2 regions of the Heyndrickxia sp. FW510-T9 genome follow, and region 2 is predicted to be linked to the other one. Evidence: a T-box and tRNA genes for the amino acid it is inferred to sense, from the RefSeq annotation. Region 2 holds a T-box; the other holds one or more tRNA genes.
What was found. A T-box is a leader RNA that pairs with one kind of tRNA and senses whether it is charged. The one in region 2 lies ahead of serS (serine--tRNA ligase), so its partner is inferred to be a tRNA-Ser.

Region 1 (10,002 bases), on a different contig from region 2:
AAAAGAACCGGGCGGAATTTTGCCCGTTTTTTTCTTTTTTAGGGGTGTCCATTTCTATCCCAGAAGCCTATATAAAAGGTGAAGGGAGGTGAATACAAATGGCAGAAATACTTCTAAAGGATTCCAGACTAAAGCTAATCTTCGATAACGGAGTAGACGGTGATGGCAAGCAATTGTTTAAAAGCAAAACTTTCAGCAATATTCGTCTAGATTCTACTCCTGATGAGCTGCAAAATGCTGCACAAGCAATTGCATCTTTATCTCAAAAGGCGCTTTATGGTGTGGAACGTAATGACAGCTCGGATATTCAGGCGTAATAGAGCAGGATTTCAAGGCTAGGTTAGCTAATGTTGTTTACGGTTTAAACTTGATTTCGTAAGAATGTACCGTTAATAACAATCATTTTTAACAAAGCCTATTTCAAAAAAATGAGGGAGGTGAAAAAAGTGAAAACTCTAGAATTGCAATTTGTCACAGCAAATAATAAAACTGCTAATATATCGATCGAGGATCCTATCGAGCCTGTTGATACTGTGAAGGTAAAGGCCGCAATGGAGCAAGTAATCGCATCCAATGTCTTTCAAAATTCTACCGGTTATGCTTATGCCGAAATGAAGGGTGCTAGATTAGTCGATCATAATGTCACGGAATATACGATTGAATAGTTTTGGTAGGGAAGGCCTTGTTCGATTCGGACAGGCCTTTCGTACTTTACTCGTGGGATTATTAGTTGTATTCACGGGAATGTTATGAAATTTGGCGGGATTATAGCTCAAATTAACGGAATTATTATTAGAAAGGAGGGGATTGTTTTGGATAGTATCATGTCCTTCATTAATGAGGTCGGCTTTCCCATCGTTGTATCACTATATCTTTTGTATCGTATTGAAACGAAGCTGGATGCAGTCGTGCAATCAATTCAAAGTCTTCCTGAGCGAATGAAGAGTCGTGAATAAAGGAAGAGGCTTGAATGGCAAAATTGTCTTTCAAGCCTTCTTGAATTTGATTGTGACCTCACTGTTAAATCGACTACCATAATTAATAGTACTAGCCGAAAATAATGAATTTGGTGCATAGAAGCAAGGTGCCATACCATTGATTAAAAATTATTCAATATCAATAATACCTTTGTCACCACGGTGTATCATTCCATCTTTAAGCAACTTTACTTGTCTATCTTGTTCAAGATTTGTAAATACAATCGGTGTCACAATGGATGGAACCTTCTCCTTAATAAAATCGATATCCATTTGCGCCAGCTTTTGTCCTTGTTTTACACAATCCCCTTCTTTAACATGTACGGTGAATCCTTCACCCTTAAGATTTACTGTATCCAGCCCCATATGGATTAGCACCTCAAGTCCAGCTTCTGATTCTAAACCGATCGCATGATTTGTTGGAAATACGGACTTCACCACTCCGTTAAAAGGGGACTGCACTTCTCCATCTGTTGGATCGATCCCAAATCCATCACCCATCATTTTTTCGGAAAAGACTTGATCAGGAACGTTTTCTATTTTTAGTAGCCTTCCGCTAATAGGAGCAATAAAGGTATCCATATCAAACTTTGTAGCTCGATTTATATTGTTTGCTTCTGGCTGTTTCACTGAACCGGGTGATTCAGGTACAGGAGGATGGTCCAGAGCATACAGCTTTTTCAAGGCATTTGCCGCAAATTCAACATCTGGGCCGACGATGATCTGAACACTGGATTTACTTGTCTTCATTACACCCCGCGCTCCGAAACGTTTTATCGTAGTTTCATCAATATTGGCGCTATCCTGAACATCCAAGCGCAACCGAGTAGCGCAGTTATCAATATTAGTTAAGTTTTCTTTTCCTCCGAGCCCTTTTAAAAATCCGGCAGCCATGATTGTATACTTATCACTCCCGGAAAGTGCGACAGTATCATCATCTGCGAATTCATCCTCATCTTCACGCCCAGGTGTTTTTAAATCACGCCATTTGATGATGAAGTAGAATATGATGAAATAGATTACCCCGTAGATTAAGCCGACTAATAGTAAGAGCAGAGGCTTCGTGGCAATTCCATAGTTCAAAATATAATCAATTAAGCTTGCGGAAAAACTGAAGGAATCATGAATTCCGAGCAAGTATGTCACCGCAAACGATGTGGCAGTTAGTAAAGCATGAATAATGTAAAGTAGTGGCGAAACGAACATAAATCCAAACTCAATTGGTTCGGTAACTCCAGTAACAAATGAAGTTAACGCCATACCGAGAAGTAAACCCGCAGTTTTTCTGCGTCGATCCGTTTTGGCTGTCATCATCATAGCTAAACAAGCAGCAGGGAGACCAAACATCATGATAGGGAAGAAGCCGGTCGTAAATGTTCCGGCAGTTGGATCATGGTGGAGGAAGCGAGTAATATCACCATGATACACATTTCCGGCAGCATCTTTAAAGGTTCCGAAATCAAACCATACAAGCGTGTTAATAATATGATGCAAGCCTAAAGGAATAAGGAGTCTGTTTAAGAATCCGTATATTGCATAACCAAAAGCGCCAGCACTTGTAATCCAATGAGCTAAAGCATCAATACCATCTTGAACATATGGCCATATAAACCCAAAAATAATGCCTAAAATAACTCCCATTAATGCGGTAATGATAGGAATAAATCTTCTTCCACCAAAAAAAGCAAGCCAAGTTGGTAGTTGAATATCGTGGAACCGATTGTATAACATTCCGGCGACAATCCCGGAAATAATCCCACCAAGAACTCCCATATTAACAGCAGGATTAATGGCATGTGTAGTAAAAGTTAATACCATATAGCCAATGGCACCTGCTAAAGCGGCTGCCCCATTGTTATCCTTTGCAAATCCGATGGCAACCCCAATCGCAAAAAGAAGAGCTAGATTGCTAAAAACAGCATCTTGACCAATCGCCATGCTTCCAAAGAAAGCATTTCCAGCTTCAGCAATAAACTTTATATTTAGTAAATCCGGTTGACCAAGGCGCAGCAATAAACCCGCCGCTGGTAGTACAGCAATAGGAAGCATTAAGGATTTACCGATTTTTTGCAGAAATGATAGCATGAATCCTCCTCCTAAAGTAGTGATAAAATGGATCTAATAGTTTAATCTATGGATATCTTCGTTTCCCGTTTGTCCATTTTCGGTTCACGTTTGTCCATTTCTTGAATCACATCGATTAAGTCATCAATCGCTTTCTCACGCACATAACTTTGATTATCCTCTAACTGGGCTGTTACACTGATGATCATTCTTTTAATATAAGTCCAGTCTTCTTTAAAGGTTAAAAAATCAATCGTTTCCAAGGCTTCTCCCTCCTACGATAATTTACCTTTAAGGTATCCATTCTTTGGAATTTATATTCTTTTAAAGGAAATATAGGGTGAATATTTCATGCTTTGGATATCATTATTGATTGATAGAAAAGGTGAATTTAGTATAATAATAGAAGGAAACTATTTTGGAGGAGTACCCAAGAGGCTGAAGGGGGCGCACTCGAAATGCGTTAGGGGTATAAACTGCCCGCGTGGGTTCAAATCCCACCTTCTCCGCCATACATAATAACGATAAAGCATTGTGCTTTGAGGTTGATACTTCAATCATAAGATTTCGTAAAATGAAAGCTTATGCTTGAATTTACTTGGCGAAATTATATACTTGAATTTTTAGAAAGATATAGTGAATTAAACAGTGGAAAAGCTGATGATCAAATAAGATCATCAGCTTTTTTATAATATAAAGGCATAATAGTGCAACATGGGATGATATTTCTTATTGAAGTAAAGGGAGATTAGTTGTGCGAAATACTTCTAGCTTAAATGGAGGATGGTAAAATTCCCCTGGTAATTCATACAGAGCTGTTCCATCGAATACAACGATAACCGGATCAGCCGATTTATCGCACAATACAGGAAATGTGCTGTTATAGGAATTGAATTAGGACTGAATAATTGGAATTGTCATCATAAGACAACTAACCATCTGCTTGGGTAGTTATTCCAGTAATATAAAAACCCCGAAATTTGGGAGATATCTAGCCAAATTTCGGGGATAGTGCTGTTTACGACTTTGACAAAACTACTGTTATTATTTAAAAGTTGTAAACGAGATTGAGTACAATAGGATCGCCTGGGTCAAGGATAGCTCCACCAACAATGGTTAAGTCTGAAGTAGTAACGGTAGCTACACCGTTTTCTTGGGGTTGTCCATTAATATATAATGTTAGAGCTGCAAAACTAGTGTTGAATGCAGTAATAGAAGCACCATTGTCATCTACAAAAGCAGTTGCTGGAATTACCAAGTCTGCTCCAGTAACTGTACCTGCACTGGCGGGAGCATAGTATTTGTTTGATTTAAAATTTGGGGGAATAAGAGTCGCTGCCATATTTATCACCTCCTTTCAGAAAATTTTAAGAAGGTTTAGCTTATATATTAATACATTAAATGTATAGTTTTCTATAACGACAAGAACTTATTTAGTATTATCATTCTTTGAAATGAGACTTATAAATTCCAAAGAAATCGGGTCATCCTTATCCAATATGAAACCACCTTTTAATGTAAGTTCATAAGGGGTAACTAAACCGACACCATTTTCCTGAAGCATTCCATTTATAAATAAATTAAAATATTGAAATGTTGCGGGAAAAGTTTTAATTGGTAATCCATTATCATCGACAAAAGAAATAGCAGAAATTTGCAAATCAGATCCATTTGTAATTCCTTCAGAAACTTTAGAAAAGTATTTCTTGGAAGTCAAAGTTACGGATTGTTTTTCTTTGCAACAACAATCATTTTTAATCCTAATATGAATAATATTCACTGAATTACTCATATTAATATGATTGTTCATCTTTTCACCACCTTATTTATATCTTTATATATTTATATTCTTTTTCAGTCATCATGTAAAAGACAAGTTCTCCATATAAAAAACACATTTTTATCTTCGAATCTTATATAGATTTTAAACTTACATGTTTCTTATTAAAGTAATGGGGATTAATTGAATAAAAAAATGCGTCTCTCAATTAGAGAAGGTTCTCTTTACTTATTGGGGTACCGTCAGGAAAATGCGGATTTTCAATGTTAAGGAAATTTCAATATTAAAAAGCCAGATTTCCCAATAAAATTAGACTTATATCATTACTCCAGGAATAGCGCCATAATAATGGAATAATAGATATGATTCATTTGCAATTTTAGTTGGAGTCTCTAAAGATTTTTTAACAAGTTTAATTGAATAAAGAATGCTGTTCTTCAAAAAATTAATCACTATACTAGCTAATTCTGCATCTTCTAGGAGTGGCTATGAATCTGTGATTGATGCTGTTCCTTTATGTACGTTGACCAGTTATTTTCATAAATACGAAACCAGGCAGTAGGAGAATAAAGTGGATAATTTATCCAATTAATATACCGATCTCTACATACAAAATAGTGAGATGCGACTTAGGGAGTTGACCTATTTCAAGGTTTATTACTGAAATAAATATGGAATGGGTAATCCCATTCCATAAATGTATATTTGCAATTTCTTAAAAAAAAGAAGTATACGATAAAACGATGAAGTTGATATTCACTATTAAGTAATTTTACCAAATGAATGGGAAGAATCCACCAATAAATACAGGATCTCCCCCACCAGCACTTGCTCCACTAGCACCACCAACATATGAAGCACCGATAATGATTAACAGAATAAATAAAACAACAATTAAAGCAAAACTTCCTCCACCAGTACCACTCATATCAACACCACCTACTTTATCCGGATCTTTAATAAAGTATGTTTATTAATTAAATTTGTCTGTACATGCACCTAATTAAAAATCATTTTAGGTGGGGTGTAGAAAGCCTAAGTTTGAATATCTTTTGTAAATGCCACCTGCTACTACCTTTGCATATGTTTTAGCATTAGCCCGATCCGTAAAATATGTAAAGGTTGAAGCTTGGGCAGCAAAATAAAAAAATTGAAGTTTCTTGAAAAATTGATGCATATTGAGCGCCTTTATTTAAAATAGGAAAATAAAATTCGAATCATATACTTGCCAAGAGTTTCGAATTTGATGAAAAAGCACGTTAAGAGTTAGAAATATTAGGTTTCTTATCAAAAATAATAATTTATGTACATTAATTTGTGACACACAAAAATCTCTAAAACTACTGATATATCAACCTTTTTTACACTTTTAAAAGTCTCTTCCTTCTCACTCTGTATTAAATTAAAACAAGTAAAATTAATTTATTGAACTGATATACTAGAAAATATAACGCTGAAAAATATAGGAGGTTCATTCATGAACGTTTTCTTATTTTTGTTATAATTATTTAATATGAGGGAGAGTACATATGAATAGGAATGTAAAATATATACTAACCGTATTATTGCTTGTTATAATCTTTTTATATCTTTTTTTAGGAAAATTTGAAGATGATTCGCAAAATGATAATGAAATGTCTATTTTCCATAAAGTTGAATTAATTCAAGTAATAGATCATATTCATAAAAATCCCATTGTATATACTTTCAAAGGTAATAAAAAATCTTTACTTGTCGAATCTCTCTCTACTATTTTTTATAAAAATAATACTGCAACCGAAGCTGATGTTAACCATCCCCTATACAGCATTTATATAAAACAAAAAAAATTAAATATGAATACTCCTATTATTATATATGATAATGCAGTATCTTTACATAATAGAACAATTTCATTGTCAAATGAGGATTATAGAAAAATCTCACATGAAATTGAGAGATTACTATATAGAAAAAAAATGTCTTCAAACCCGAAACCCAAATCGCTCAGTTTAAGGTAAAAAAGCATAAAAGAAGAGGGCTTTTAAAGTCGGAATTAACTTAAAAGCCCTCTCTCCGTTAATTCTTCACTGTAACTGAAGAATTAAAAAGATTATAGTAATGACTATTGAAAAAGAGGTTGACCTTTATTTAGAAGAGTTGGCAATAATATGATCAAATAGGTGGCAAACTAATGGTTGAAGTCTCATATTGTTGTGACTTCAACCATTAGTTTTCGTAAAAGAAGGCGTATGCTTGAATTTACTTTGTGAAATTATATACTTGAATTTTTAGAATGATATATTTCAACAAAACGAGGGGTAAGGATGATGGTCAACTAAGATTGCCAGCTTTTCACATTGAACTATGGGTATAGTTCAACATTTGGTGCATTGCTCTTATTGGAGTAAAGGGTAGGAATGTTTAATAATTAAATAATCAACACTAGGATTAATTGTTTTTATTTAAGTGGTAATAGTATTGATATAGACTATCCAGTCTAACGAAAAAAAGTTGCTATTGTTTATAACTACAATATTACTTGTCCAAGTAGGCTATTATGTCTAATTTACTAACAACTTCTAAAAGTCTGTCAAAAATATTCCTCACCAAAACAATACAATAGTATGATATAACACCAGCCGTTCATATCCCAAACTCTTCTTAATTTATGTGAAACAACAAAAAAATTAAGTGTCCATTTTCGGTGGTTCTTCTAACCATCCATTAGACATCATAAGCTTCGCACCTTCTATTGTGTATTCATATATATCCTTAGCGAATACACCTGTTTTCACCATAACATCATTACGTAAAATGAAAGCTAAACTAAAGCCTTGACCTCCAAGACTAAACCCGCCTAGAAGGAAGTTACAAAACATCATCAGTTTATCCGAAAATGGTGCCTCAGTCGATCCTGTAACTGTACCTCCTGGTGTAGCAGGTGGCTGAATATTATTCTGATGAAGGAGTTCCTCGGTTTCAATCAAAATTTTCTTCGAAAGCTCTTGTCCTTTTGTAAAATATTTTTTCACTTCTTCATTCTTAGCACTTTGGGCAAAACCTTTCATCAATTGCATACCAGTAATATTTGTCTCAAAGGAGTGATATAGTATTCCAAACTCAACAGTATTTAATGTTCTCTTATGACCAAAAAGATTAGTTCCCTTCATGTAGTTTTTATCGGTAATATAATCAACCGAGTTTGGCATAGTTATAAAGTTCGGGCGAGAAAGAAATTCTTTTTCAAGAAGATACTGTGTAAATAAATTATAATAGGTCTGGGTTAAATCAGTAAGTTGCTTATAATACTTAACGATATCTTCACGATAGGATGTAGTCATATGTAGGACATACATGCCCATACTAATTTCTTTTAATACTCTACTGAACATAATATCAAATCCGTCCTCATATAACTTAGGAGCATTCAGATTAACATCTTCTTTAGTAAACCCGATTGGCAGTGCAACCCCGTCATTTTCAAACATCACTTTTAGTTCGATGACCTTCGGATGAAGTTTTTTCCACAATCCTGACATTAGATCTTTAGCTTTTTGATCGTCGGATTTCTCAATAAAGTACTCCAATATCCGCAAAATCATCGTTTTTTTTTGGTAAGTTATCCATAATGAACCCAGTTCCGCCGAACTCATTTTACTCCTATTATTCATAAATATATTCACCCAGCTTTATTTTTTTATTATCTTTTACCTTACTGAGGAAAAAATTCATATGTTTAACAATACATTCTTTTATTCACCCAAATGGCCCGATTGTGGAACAAGAAAAAGTCTTGCATATCTAAAACAGGATTTTTAATCAAACATTATTATTAATTATCAATCTTTATTTTAAATAATCGAACTTTGTTTTAAATGAGCAATCTTTTTTTAAAAACTACAGCAATTATTTTAAAAACGATTTATATCCCGAATTATTTAATATACTATTTGAAGAGAAAAGAATAATTAATGCCATGATTGATAAGGGCTATAATAGAGAATTAATATTAACACCTTTTCCGCAATTACTATTTCTTTCAAAGTTGTTAAAAGAGTCTTCAAACATAATGGGGATTGATAAGAGTTATTCTAGTGAACGATAAACTAAATAGAATTGTTTTCGAAACAGGAGCAAAAGCTGAAAATCTATTAGATTACAGCTTTTTTTTTCTACTAACAGAAACACAGCGTTGTAAAGTACTAGCAGGCTACAATTAGCAGCAATTTGATGATGACCTACAGAATTGCCAGAGTATTTTCGTACATACTGATAGAGACAGGAAAAAGCACAAAGAAATATCTGGGGAATATGTAGGAATTAGGTTAAACTGATAAATTTCAAAATTATCATTGACATTGATAATCATTATCAATTACTATGAATGTGAAATAAGTCTTACAATACTTTTCATGTGGGGGTGAAGAGGGGATTATTTTTTTTAATCCTTATTGAGAATAATAATCATTATCAATAAATAGAGTAGTGTAAGGTGGTTATTTTGAATTTCAAAGTAGAATGAAATATCAAGTACATAGAATGAAAGGATGATTAGGGTGGCAAAACTTAGAAACTATAGTTTGATTCTATTTTCAATGGTCATAGTACTTTTATTTATGACAACACCAGGCAAAAACACATCTGCACAATTAGCTGACGGGACTTATAGCATTCAATATTCTGTGATTAAGCCTGATAATGGATCGGCATCGATGGCGGATGGCTATTTTTCCAAACCAGCAACATTAACAATAGATAAAGGTAAGTACTTTATAACACTGAATGTAACAAGCAGTTCGATTAAAGAATTTCAAGTTCGATCCGGTGGAAGCTATAAAAATGTTTCAAATGTAAGTAAAAAGGGAGAGGTAAGAACGGTTAAGTTTGCAATTGACAGTATATCCAATACATCGAATGCGAAAATGCATGTTATAGCTAATGAATCTTACGATCACTGGTATACAGTCAGACTTTCATTTAATGAAAATAGCTTGAAGGTTATCAAACTATCAGATTCAGCTACTAATAACAATGAAAGCAAGTCAAGTGCGGCTCAAACTAAAAATTCAGCACAAGAGAAGACAAATAATGCACAGTCTGCAGGAAATAAAACAGAACAAATAAATAATCCAAAAACAGGTGATTCAGCTTCTATTGTTCTATTGTCACTACTTTTTATAGGGTCGCTTGTACTGATTG
Region 2 (10,002 bases):
CTTATACCTTTTTATTTTCACATTTATAAGGAAAAACTTATTTGTATTAATACAAAAAACCCATCCTATTTGGATGAGTTATATATGTAAGGTTAACTGCCGTGCACCTTCCTTCGACTAGCTCCCATAAGCGTTACTTAAGCAGTTAGCTCGGCTCAGGCTGCCCTGCGGCACATGGAAGAGTCCACTTAATGCTGCTTCCTTCCGGATCTGACATGGTTCATGGATTTCCATTGCGCAGGACCCAAGCGTCAACACCACTTACTTAAGGCAGACCCTACAGGAAACTAGCCTCAAGAAGGGATTCAGTCCCGCTAGAGCGGATTGCGGGTACAGGGCACCGCTACCTCCCCACCTAGCACGGCAAAATTGATACCATATTTAGTTGCGTTAAAAATAACGCTAGATTTAGTATACAAGTGTTTTAAGAAAAAATCAACGGATATAAGGTTGTTAATTATTGGCGGGACTACCACCCAGCTTTTCTTGCTTTTTTTTATGGCGAATTTGACGGAAAAACTCACTTAATATTTCACTACATTCCTTTTCTAATACACCACTGGTTACTTCACATTGATGGTTAAACCTTTTGTCGTCCAATAAATTCATTAAGCTGCCTGCACACCCAGCTTTAGGATCATGAGCCCCAAATACAACCCTTTTTATTCGTGAAAGAATTATTGCCCCACTGCACATAGGACAAGGTTCTAATGTAACGTACAAAACGGCATTCTCAAGTCGCCAAGAACCAAGATTGTTACATGCATTTTGAATCGCCAACAATTCCGCATGAGTTGTGGCATTCTGAGTTGATTCCCGAAGGTTGTGAGCGGATGCCACTATTTTATTATCAATAACAATAACTGCACCAATCGGAACTTCATTAATTTCTGCAGCCTTCCTTGCTTCTTGCAATGCAAGCTGCATAAAGTGTGTATCATCCATAACTGTAGCCAAATTCATAGCTTAAACCCCGTATTTTCATATTCTTTGCTCATTATAACTTAAAGGCAGAATAAATCGAAGGAATACAGGTGTAAATCTGATAAATATAACATTATTTTTCTTAGTAGACATAGAATGTTTAAGGGAGATAAAAACTGATTTTACACATAATTAAATTCAACATAAAAGGAGGGATTTAAATGCAAATACATGTTGTAAGATCAAATGAAACGCTAGAAGGAATTGCTAGATTCTATCAAGTATCGAGCAGTGAGCTGATTTCCGCTAATGAACTGCCAAATCCAGACCGTTTAGTAGTCGGGCAGGCAATTGTTATTCCTATTGTAGGAAGCTTTTATTGGGTGCAGCGTGGTGATAGTTTATTTTCCATTGCCCGCAAATTTCACACAACAGCTGCTGAACTTACAAGGATAAATGGAATTTCTGCTAACCAACCATTGCAGATCGGAATGAGACTATATATACCTCAGCAAAGAAAAGTGAATGCAGAATTTAATGCTTATGTCGAACCATTTGGTAATACAGTTTCAACAGCATTAGAAAATAGCTCAAGGGAGGCAGCTCCATACTTAACCTATTTATCCCCTTTTGCATTTCGGGTAAATCGCAATGGATCATTAATAGAACCTCCTTTAGGGAATTTACCTGATATCGCAAAAAAAAACCGAAATGTCTTAGTTATGGCTATAAATAATCAAGAACAAGGGCAATTCAGCGATGAGTTAGGGAGGATCCTATTAACGGATCAAGCCATACAAAATACATTTTTAAACAATATTGTTTCTACAGCAAAAAAATATGGTTTTCGTGATATTCATATAGACTTTGAATATTTGCGACCACAAGACAAAGAAGCCTATAATCGATTTTTACGCAAAGCTAAAGATCGATTTTCTAAGGAAGGATGGTTTTTGTCCACTGCATTAGCTCCAAAAACTAGCGCTGACCAGAAAGGTAAATGGTATGAAGCACATGAATATAAAGCGCATGGTGAAATTGTAGATTTTGTTGTTATCATGACATATGAATGGGGATATAGTGGTGGACCCCCAATGGCAGTATCACCTATTAACCCTGTCAGGAAGGTGTTAGAGTACGCTATAACCGAAATGCCTTCCAAAAAAATATTAATGGGACAAAATTTATATGGTTATGATTGGACACTTCCTTTTACTCCTGGTAAAGATATTGCCAAGGCAATAAGTCCCCAGCAAGCTATTCAAATTGCCGCTAATCACAACGTCTCAATTAACTATGATTTTGAGTCGCAAGCACCGAATATAGACTATGTTGATGACTCTGGCAAAAAACATAAGGTTTGGTTTGAAGATGCAAGATCGATTCAAGCGAAATTTAACCTTCTAGAAGAATTAAATCTACGAGGCATGAGCTATTGGAAACTCGGATTATCCTTTCCACAAAATTGGCTTTTAATTGTAGAAAATTTTAATGTTGAAAAAAAATAACTCGAAGAACCCCCTTATTCATTAAAAGGGGGTTTTGTTCTGTCTATCTCCAACGTCTATCAGCAGCGGATTAGCAAGACTCCCGCTTTTCTCATTTAGAATTATATTCCGTACCACACTAATGTAACATGTGCTAAAATATGTATTAGTTTGTTTTTATATGTTTCATCATTTTTCCATGAACGGACATTGGAAAAAGACTTGAGGAGGACAATACATGGAAACTCTACCGTTTATTACGGTTGAAGGACCAATTGGTATTGGAAAAACCTCTCTAGCAAAAGCAATTTCTTCTCACTTTCGTTATCATTTGTTAAAAGAAATTGTTGATGAGAACCCATTTCTTGAAAAGTTCTACGATAATATCGAGGAATGGAGTTTCCAATTAGAGATGTTTTTCCTTTGCAATCGCTACAAACAGCTTGAGGATATACACATTCATTATCTCCAAGAAAATAAGCCAGTTGTGTCTGATTATCATATATTTAAAAACCTTATATTTGCGAGACGAACATTAAAAGAAGAACAATATCAAAAATATTTGCAAATCTATAACATTTTAACGAAGGACATGCCTCAGCCTAATGTAGTTATATACTTAAATGCTAGTTTAGATACTGTCATGAAGAGAATAAAAATGAGAGACAGAGAATTCGAAAAAAATATAAGTACAGATTACTTAAAACAATTATCAGCAGACTATGACCTTTTTATGGATAACTTTGAACGTACTCATCCTAACATCCCTGTTTTGCGATTTAATGGAGACGATTTAGATTTTATCCAATACGAAGGTGATCTTCAATATATTATGGATCAATTATCCTTAACTTTACAAAAAGGGGCACATTGTTATGGAACTTCGCAATAAATATGGAATTCCTAATAATACAGTCATCACAATCGCAGGTACTGTAGGAGTAGGAAAATCAACGATGACCAATACATTAGCTAATGCATTAGGCTTCCGTACATCTTTTGAAAAGGTAGATTCCAACCCATACCTAGATAAGTTTTATAACGACTTTAAAAGATGGAGCTTTCATTTGCAAATCTATTTTTTGGGAGAGCGGTTTAAAGAACAAAAGAGAATTTTTGAATATGGTGGGGGCTTTATTCAAGATCGTTCTATTTATGAAGACACTGGAATATTCGCCAAAATGCATTATGAAAAAGGGAATATGTCTGAGGTTGATTATGAAACTTATAAAAATTTATTTGATGCAATGGTGATGACACCTTATTTTCCACATCCGGACTTATTAATTTATTTAGATGGCTCTATTGAAGATGTTTTGGAAAGAATTCAAAGACGTGGTCGACCAATGGAACAAAAGACACCAATTGAATATTGGATCGAGATGCATAATCGCTATGAAGACTGGATCAATTCTTTTAACGCTTGCCCTGTCCTTCGTCTTAATATTAATGATTATGATTTAATTAGTGATGAAACAAGTGTTGAACCAATTATTGAAAGAATAAGCTATTTTCTTAAGCAAACTCAATTGCTAAAGAAATAATTTTAGACTTTCTAAAAAAGAAGTCGCCATTATGGCGACTTCTTTTAAGCACTCTCATCTATTTAAAACAAAAAATCCGTTACAAAAGTAACGGATTTTAAAATCTCCAATAAACTATGCGTGTTTTATTGTACAATATGGCGGAGGAAGAGGGATTCGAACCCCCGCGCGGTTTAACCCGCCTGTCGGTTTTCAAGACCGATCCCTTCAGCCGGACTTGGGTATTCCTCCGTATCGACAAGTAATAATATAACAAATAATAATCAACTTGTCAACACAATTTATTAATTGTTTTTTTATTACACTTCTCCATTAGCAAAATGGATTGTATTAATATTATTCGCCCTATGCGTACACGTGAACCGTTTTAGCGAGAGAAAACTTAGAGAACATGTACGCATAAAGCGGTTTGAAGTAAAAAATCACGAAAAATTATTTTGTTTTAATAACATCCACATTTCTCATATATGGACGTAACACTTCTGGAATTACTACACTTCCATCCTCTTGTTGGAAGTTCTCTAAAATAGCCGCAACTGTACGTCCGATTGCTAATCCTGATCCATTTAGAGTATGAACATGCTCAGGCTTTGCATTTAATTCCCTTCGGAAACGAATATTTGCCCTACGAGCTTGAAATGCCTCAAAGTTACTGCAAGAAGAAATCTCGCGATAAGCATTGTAGCTTGGGATCCATACTTCAATATCGTATTTTTTAGCAGCTGTAAACCCTAGATCTGCTGTACACATACTTAAAACACGGTATGGTAATCCAAGTAATTGAAGCACTTTCTCGGCATTTCCTGTTAATTTCTCAAGTTCTTCATAAGAATCCTCTGGCTTTACAAATTTCACTAGCTCAACCTTATTAAATTGATGTTGACGGATGAGGCCTCTAGTATCACGTCCAGCTGAACCTGCTTCAGAACGGAAACATGCACTGAATGCCGCATAGCTAATAGGAAGTTGATCTCCAGTCAAGATTTCATCTCGATGAAAATTAGTTACTGGAACTTCCGCTGTTGGAATAAGAAAGTAATCTTCACTTTCTACTAAAAATGCATCTTCTTCAAATTTTGGAAGTTGTCCAGTACCTGTCATACTTGTACGATTCACTAGGTATGGCGGCAATATCTCTTCATAACCATGTTCCTCTACGTGAAGATCTATCATAAAGTTCCATAAAGCACGTTCTAATCTAGCACCTAACCCTTTATAAAATACGAAACGGCTACCTGTTACTTTTGCTGCACGCTCAAAATCCACTATATTTAAATCTGTAGCTATATCCCAATGTGGTTTAGCTTCAAAGTCGAAACTTCTAACATCTCCCCACCTGCGAATTTCAACGTTGTCATCTTCTGATTCGCCAATTGGAGTACTCTCATGAGGAATATTTGGAATAGACATAAGAATGCGATCCAATGTATCTTCAATTTGACGCAACTCATCATCAAATTGTTTTATTTTTTCCCCAACCTCACGCATTTCAACAATGAGATTATCTGCATTTTGTTTTTCCCTTTTCATTTGTGCTATTTTTTGACTTACTTCATTTCGCTTGCTCTTTAAATCCTCTGTAACTACAATTAATTCTCGTCTTTTTGTATCTAATTCCTCAAACTTATCAAAATCGGTTAAATCTTCACCGCGATGCTGTAATTTTTCCTTTACCTCTTCAAAATTGGCTCTTAAATATTTAATATCCAGCATGAAATTTTCCTCCTTTACTTAATAAAAACAAAAAACTCCCGTCCCCTAAAGGGACGAGAGTTACCCGCGTTGCCACCCAAATTGAAAGCAAACAATCTTGCTTTCCACTTCAATCGATAACGGTTTTACCCGAAAGTACTTACTAGCCTAAAACTTTCAGTACTTCACTCAAGGATGGATTCACAAATTTTCTTTATCGGTTTACACCAGCCACCGACTCTCTTAGAAAAGAATAACTTGTTACTATTTCCTGTCAATGATTTTTAATAATGCTATTTGTTAATATTAAATGATAATTTACTATAAATTTTACCTAAATGCAACTGCTTTTATGCATTTTCTATTGATTTTTTTACCATCTCAACAAAATAATTTGTTAGCCTATCATCATCTGTTAATTCAGGATGGAAAGAACAACCGAGAAATTGACCTTCGCGTGCAGCAACTATTTTACCTTCATGTTTGGCCAGTACTTCAACATTTTCTCCAGCCTCAACAATATGCGGAGCACGGATAAATACTGCGGGAAATTCATCTGCTACCCCCGCAATATCTAAATCTGTTTCAAAGCTTTCCTTTTGGCGGCCAAAAGAATTTCTCTCCACTTTAACATCCAATACTCCGATATGTGGCTGATCATAACCAACAATGGACTTAGCTAGCAAAATTAATCCTGCACATGTACCGAACATTGGTTTACCCTGCTTGGCGAAATTTTTCAACCCATCTAAAAAATCATACTTGTCAATGAGCTTTCGCATCGTCGTACTTTCTCCACCAGGTAGAATTAATCCATCCAGTTCTTCTAGTTGTTCTTTTTGCTTTACTACAACCGCTGTAGCACCACAGTTTTCAATTGCGTTAACATGCTCTCTAACAGCCCCTTGGAGGCCAAGTACACCGATTTTAGTCATTATAACGATTCTCCTTACCAGCCTCGGTCTTGCATACGAGATTCTGGTGATAATGAAGATATTTCAATTCCCTTCATCGCCGTTCCAAGATTTTTAGAAATATTGGCAATAAGTTCATAATCTTGATAATGCGTTGTAGCTTCTACTATTGCTTTTGCGAATTTTGCAGGGTTTTCTGATTTAAAAATCCCAGATCCAACAAAAACTCCGTCAGCACCTAATTGCATCATAAGTGCTGCATCTGCTGGTGTTGCAACTCCACCAGCTGCAAAGTTTACAACAGGAAGACCACCATGTTTTTTAATTTCAAGCAATACTTCATAAGGAGCGCCTAGTAGTTTTGCTTCTGTCATTAATTCATCTTCATTCATACTAATTACTTTTCTAACTTGTGCATTTACTTTTCTTATATGTCTTACTGCCTCTACAATATTACCTGTGCCTGGCTCTCCTTTTGTACGTAGCATAGAAGCACCTTCACCGATACGCCTTGCAGCTTCTCCAAGATCACGGCACCCGCAAACAAATGGAACCGTATAATCCTTTTTATTCAAATGAAATTCTTCATCTGCAGGTGTTAATACTTCACTTTCATCAATATAGTCAACACCCATCGCCTCAAGAACCCTTGCTTCAACAATATGACCAATCCTAGCTTTTGCCATTACAGGAATCGTAACCGCACCCATTACCTCTTCTACAATACGTGGGTCTGCCATTCTAGCTACTCCACCAGCCTTACGAATATCCGAAGGAACACGTTCAAGTGCCATAACTGCAACTGCACCAGCATCTTCTGCAATTTTTGCTTGTTCGGCATTTATAACATCCATAATAACGCCGCCCTTTTGCATTTCTGCCATGCCACGTTTTACTCTATCCGTTCCTGTTCTCATGACTTTTACCCCTTTTTCTTAAAAAGTGAAAATCCTATTAAGTTCCTATGATTAATAAACATTAAAAAGAACACCTTGTCAAGAAGGTGTTCAAAAATACTTTTCTTGTATAATATCTCTCTAGAACCAGCCTTTTACAGTAGATGTTACTCCACTCCAAATATTAGCGAAAAAATGTCCAATTCCTCTCATCATTAAAACAAACCAATTTGCTTTATCAACATTATTTGCCGCTACAACATCAACATTTGCTGATTTTTGACCGTATAAATAACCAAAATCTTTAGATCCACTATATTGTGCTACTAGCTTTCCAACAACCTCACCCTTTTTCACAGGTGCAACAAGGTTACCATCTTTATCAAGCTTATTCTTATCTAAAACTAAGACAGGTTTATAAGCCTTCTCATCACCATTTTTAACAACCAAGTGAAGTGGTGCTGTTGTAAGGATTTTTACATTTTTTTCCTTACCTTTTAACACTGGTAAGGTTTTATGTTTACTAATTTCATAGTTTTTAGGATACACTTCTTTTACTGAAAAATTACTAAAAGCATAATCCATCATTTTTTTAGTTTCATCAAATCTTGCAGTTTTTACACTTTGTCCTTTAGCATTTGTTGCATTCATCACAACCGTAATTACTCGCATCCCATTACGCATAGCTGTTCCTGTAAAACAAGAACCAGCAAAATCAGTGGTACCTGTTTTCAAACCATCGACTCCATTGTCTTTAGAACCATATATTAATGTAGGAAGCATCCAGTTCCAGTTATCCATTTTAATATCCTCACCAGGTCCAGCATGAAAGACCATTTTAGGAATGCTCGATGTTTTCAACATTTCTGGATAATCATTTACTAAATGAAAAGCAAGTTTTGCCGTTGCTCTTGCAGACATCACATTTTCGTCTTTCGGTCCACCATATTTTTTAGGATACATACCTTGTAAATCCGAGTTGTTTAAGCCACTACAATTTACAAACTTATAATCCTTTAACCCAAGTTCTTTTGCTTTATCATTCATCATCTTTACAAAATTCGTTTCAGAACCTGCAATCGTTTCAGCGATGGCAATTGTCGCTGCATTCGCTGAGTATATTGCCATTGCATGATAAAGATCAATAATCTTGTATTTCATGTCTTTTCTTAATGGAACATTTGATAGAGTTGTATCGTGGGATATTTTAACAACATAATCACTCGGTGTATATTCTTGATCCCATTTTACTTTTCCTTTTTTAATAGATTCTAATAAAATATACTCAGTCATCATTTTTGTCATGGATGCAATACCTAGTGCAGTATCCGCATTTTTTTCATAGAGTACTTTTCCAGTACTTGCTTCGATTGCGATAGCTCCATTGGCATGTACATCTAATATATCATCAGCTGCAAAAGCGCTTTTTGGTAATTGGAGCATACTAATTATTACTATTAAAGCCATTGTGGTGGCTATATATTTCTTAAATTTATTTTTAATTTTCACTGATAACCCTCCATCACGATGATTTGTACACTTTCGTTATTGTAACATAGTTCGAATCTATTGAGTAGACGGAGGATATACCTAAGTAAAACAAAAAATGGTAGTATCCCGTTTACCAGACACAAGGACCCTACCATTTTATAGTATATACCCTAAATTGTGACTATTTTATGACATTGAGTAATTTGGTGCCTCTTTTGTTATTTGCACATCATGTGGATGACTTTCTCTCAAACCAGCTCCAGTCATACGAATAAATTGTGCTTCTTCACGTAGTGATTTCAAGTCTTTTGATCCGCAATATCCCATCCCAGAGCGTAAACCACCTATTAGCTGATAAATAACATCCTGAACGGATCCTTTATATGGAACCCTTCCCTCAATACCTTCAGGAACAAATTTCTTTGCATCTTCTTGGAAGTAACGGTCTTTCGAACCTTGTTCCATTGCCGAAACGGAACCCATTCCACGGTACACCTTAAAACGCCGGCCTTGGAAAATTTCCGTTTCTCCTGGACTTTCCGTTGTTCCAGCTAATAAACTTCCGAGCATTACAGCATTACCACCAGCTGCTAATGCTTTTACTACATCTCCGGAATACTTTATTCCACCATCTGCAATGATAGCTTTTCCATGTTTCCGCGCTTCTGTAGCGCAATCGTAAATAGCAGTAATTTGTGGAACCCCGACACCTGCTACTACACGTGTGGTACATATGGAGCCTGGCCCAATACCTACTTTAACAACATCCGCCCCAGCTTCAAATAGTTCACGAGTAGCTTCTGGTGTTGCAACATTTCCAGCAATAATATTTAGATTTGGATAAGCATTTCTAATTTCTTTAACTGTATTTATTACACCGAAAGAATGCCCATGCGCAGTATCAATTACAATAACATCTACATGTGCTTTTACAAGTTTTTCTACTCGTAATAAAGTATCCTTGGTTACTCCAACCGCAGCACCAACTAGAAGCCTTCCATGGCTATCTTTTGAAGAATTCGGAAACTCGATAACCTTTTCAATATCTTTTATA

Region 1: it has a tRNA-Ser gene. The T-box ahead of serS (serine--tRNA ligase) is inferred to sense a tRNA for this amino acid. The anticodon was not compared.

Annotation. Positions count from the first base shown of each region.
Region 1 is NZ_JBYSWK010000014.1:11,456-21,457, reverse strand. It holds gene AC3WJF_RS09470 (DUF1659 domain-containing protein) at 99-317, shown strand; gene AC3WJF_RS09465 (DUF2922 domain-containing protein) at 447-665, shown strand; gene AC3WJF_RS09460 (YvrJ family protein) at 825-956, shown strand; gene nagE (N-acetylglucosamine-specific PTS transporter subunit IIBC) at 1,107-3,062, opposite strand; gene AC3WJF_RS09450 (hypothetical protein) at 3,104-3,304, opposite strand; tRNA gene AC3WJF_RS09445 (tRNA-Ser) at 3,462-3,553, shown strand; gene AC3WJF_RS09440 (DUF4183 domain-containing protein) at 4,090-4,383, opposite strand; gene AC3WJF_RS09435 (DUF4183 domain-containing protein) at 4,471-4,851, opposite strand; gene AC3WJF_RS09430 (YjcZ family sporulation protein) at 5,594-5,749, opposite strand; gene AC3WJF_RS09425 (hypothetical protein) at 6,351-6,821, shown strand; gene AC3WJF_RS09420 (DUF3231 family protein) at 7,491-8,474, opposite strand; gene AC3WJF_RS09415 (hypothetical protein) at 8,898-9,023, shown strand; gene AC3WJF_RS09410 (NEAT domain-containing protein) at 9,360-10,002, shown strand, end outside.
Region 2 is NZ_JBYSWK010000078.1:1,854-11,855, reverse strand. It holds RNA gene ffs (signal recognition particle sRNA large type) at 100-364, opposite strand; gene tadA (tRNA adenosine(34) deaminase TadA) at 454-963, opposite strand; gene AC3WJF_RS22075 (glycoside hydrolase family 18 protein) at 1,146-2,432, shown strand; gene AC3WJF_RS22070 (deoxynucleoside kinase) at 2,650-3,303, shown strand; gene AC3WJF_RS22065 (deoxynucleoside kinase) at 3,287-3,955, shown strand; tRNA gene AC3WJF_RS22060 (tRNA-Ser) at 4,094-4,186, opposite strand; gene serS (serine--tRNA ligase) at 4,388-5,668, opposite strand; T-box leader at 5,715-5,934, opposite strand; gene pdxT (pyridoxal 5'-phosphate synthase glutaminase subunit PdxT) at 5,998-6,582, opposite strand; gene pdxS (pyridoxal 5'-phosphate synthase lyase subunit PdxS) at 6,597-7,478, opposite strand; gene AC3WJF_RS22040 (serine hydrolase) at 7,599-8,960, opposite strand; gene guaB (IMP dehydrogenase) at 9,135-10,002, opposite strand, start outside.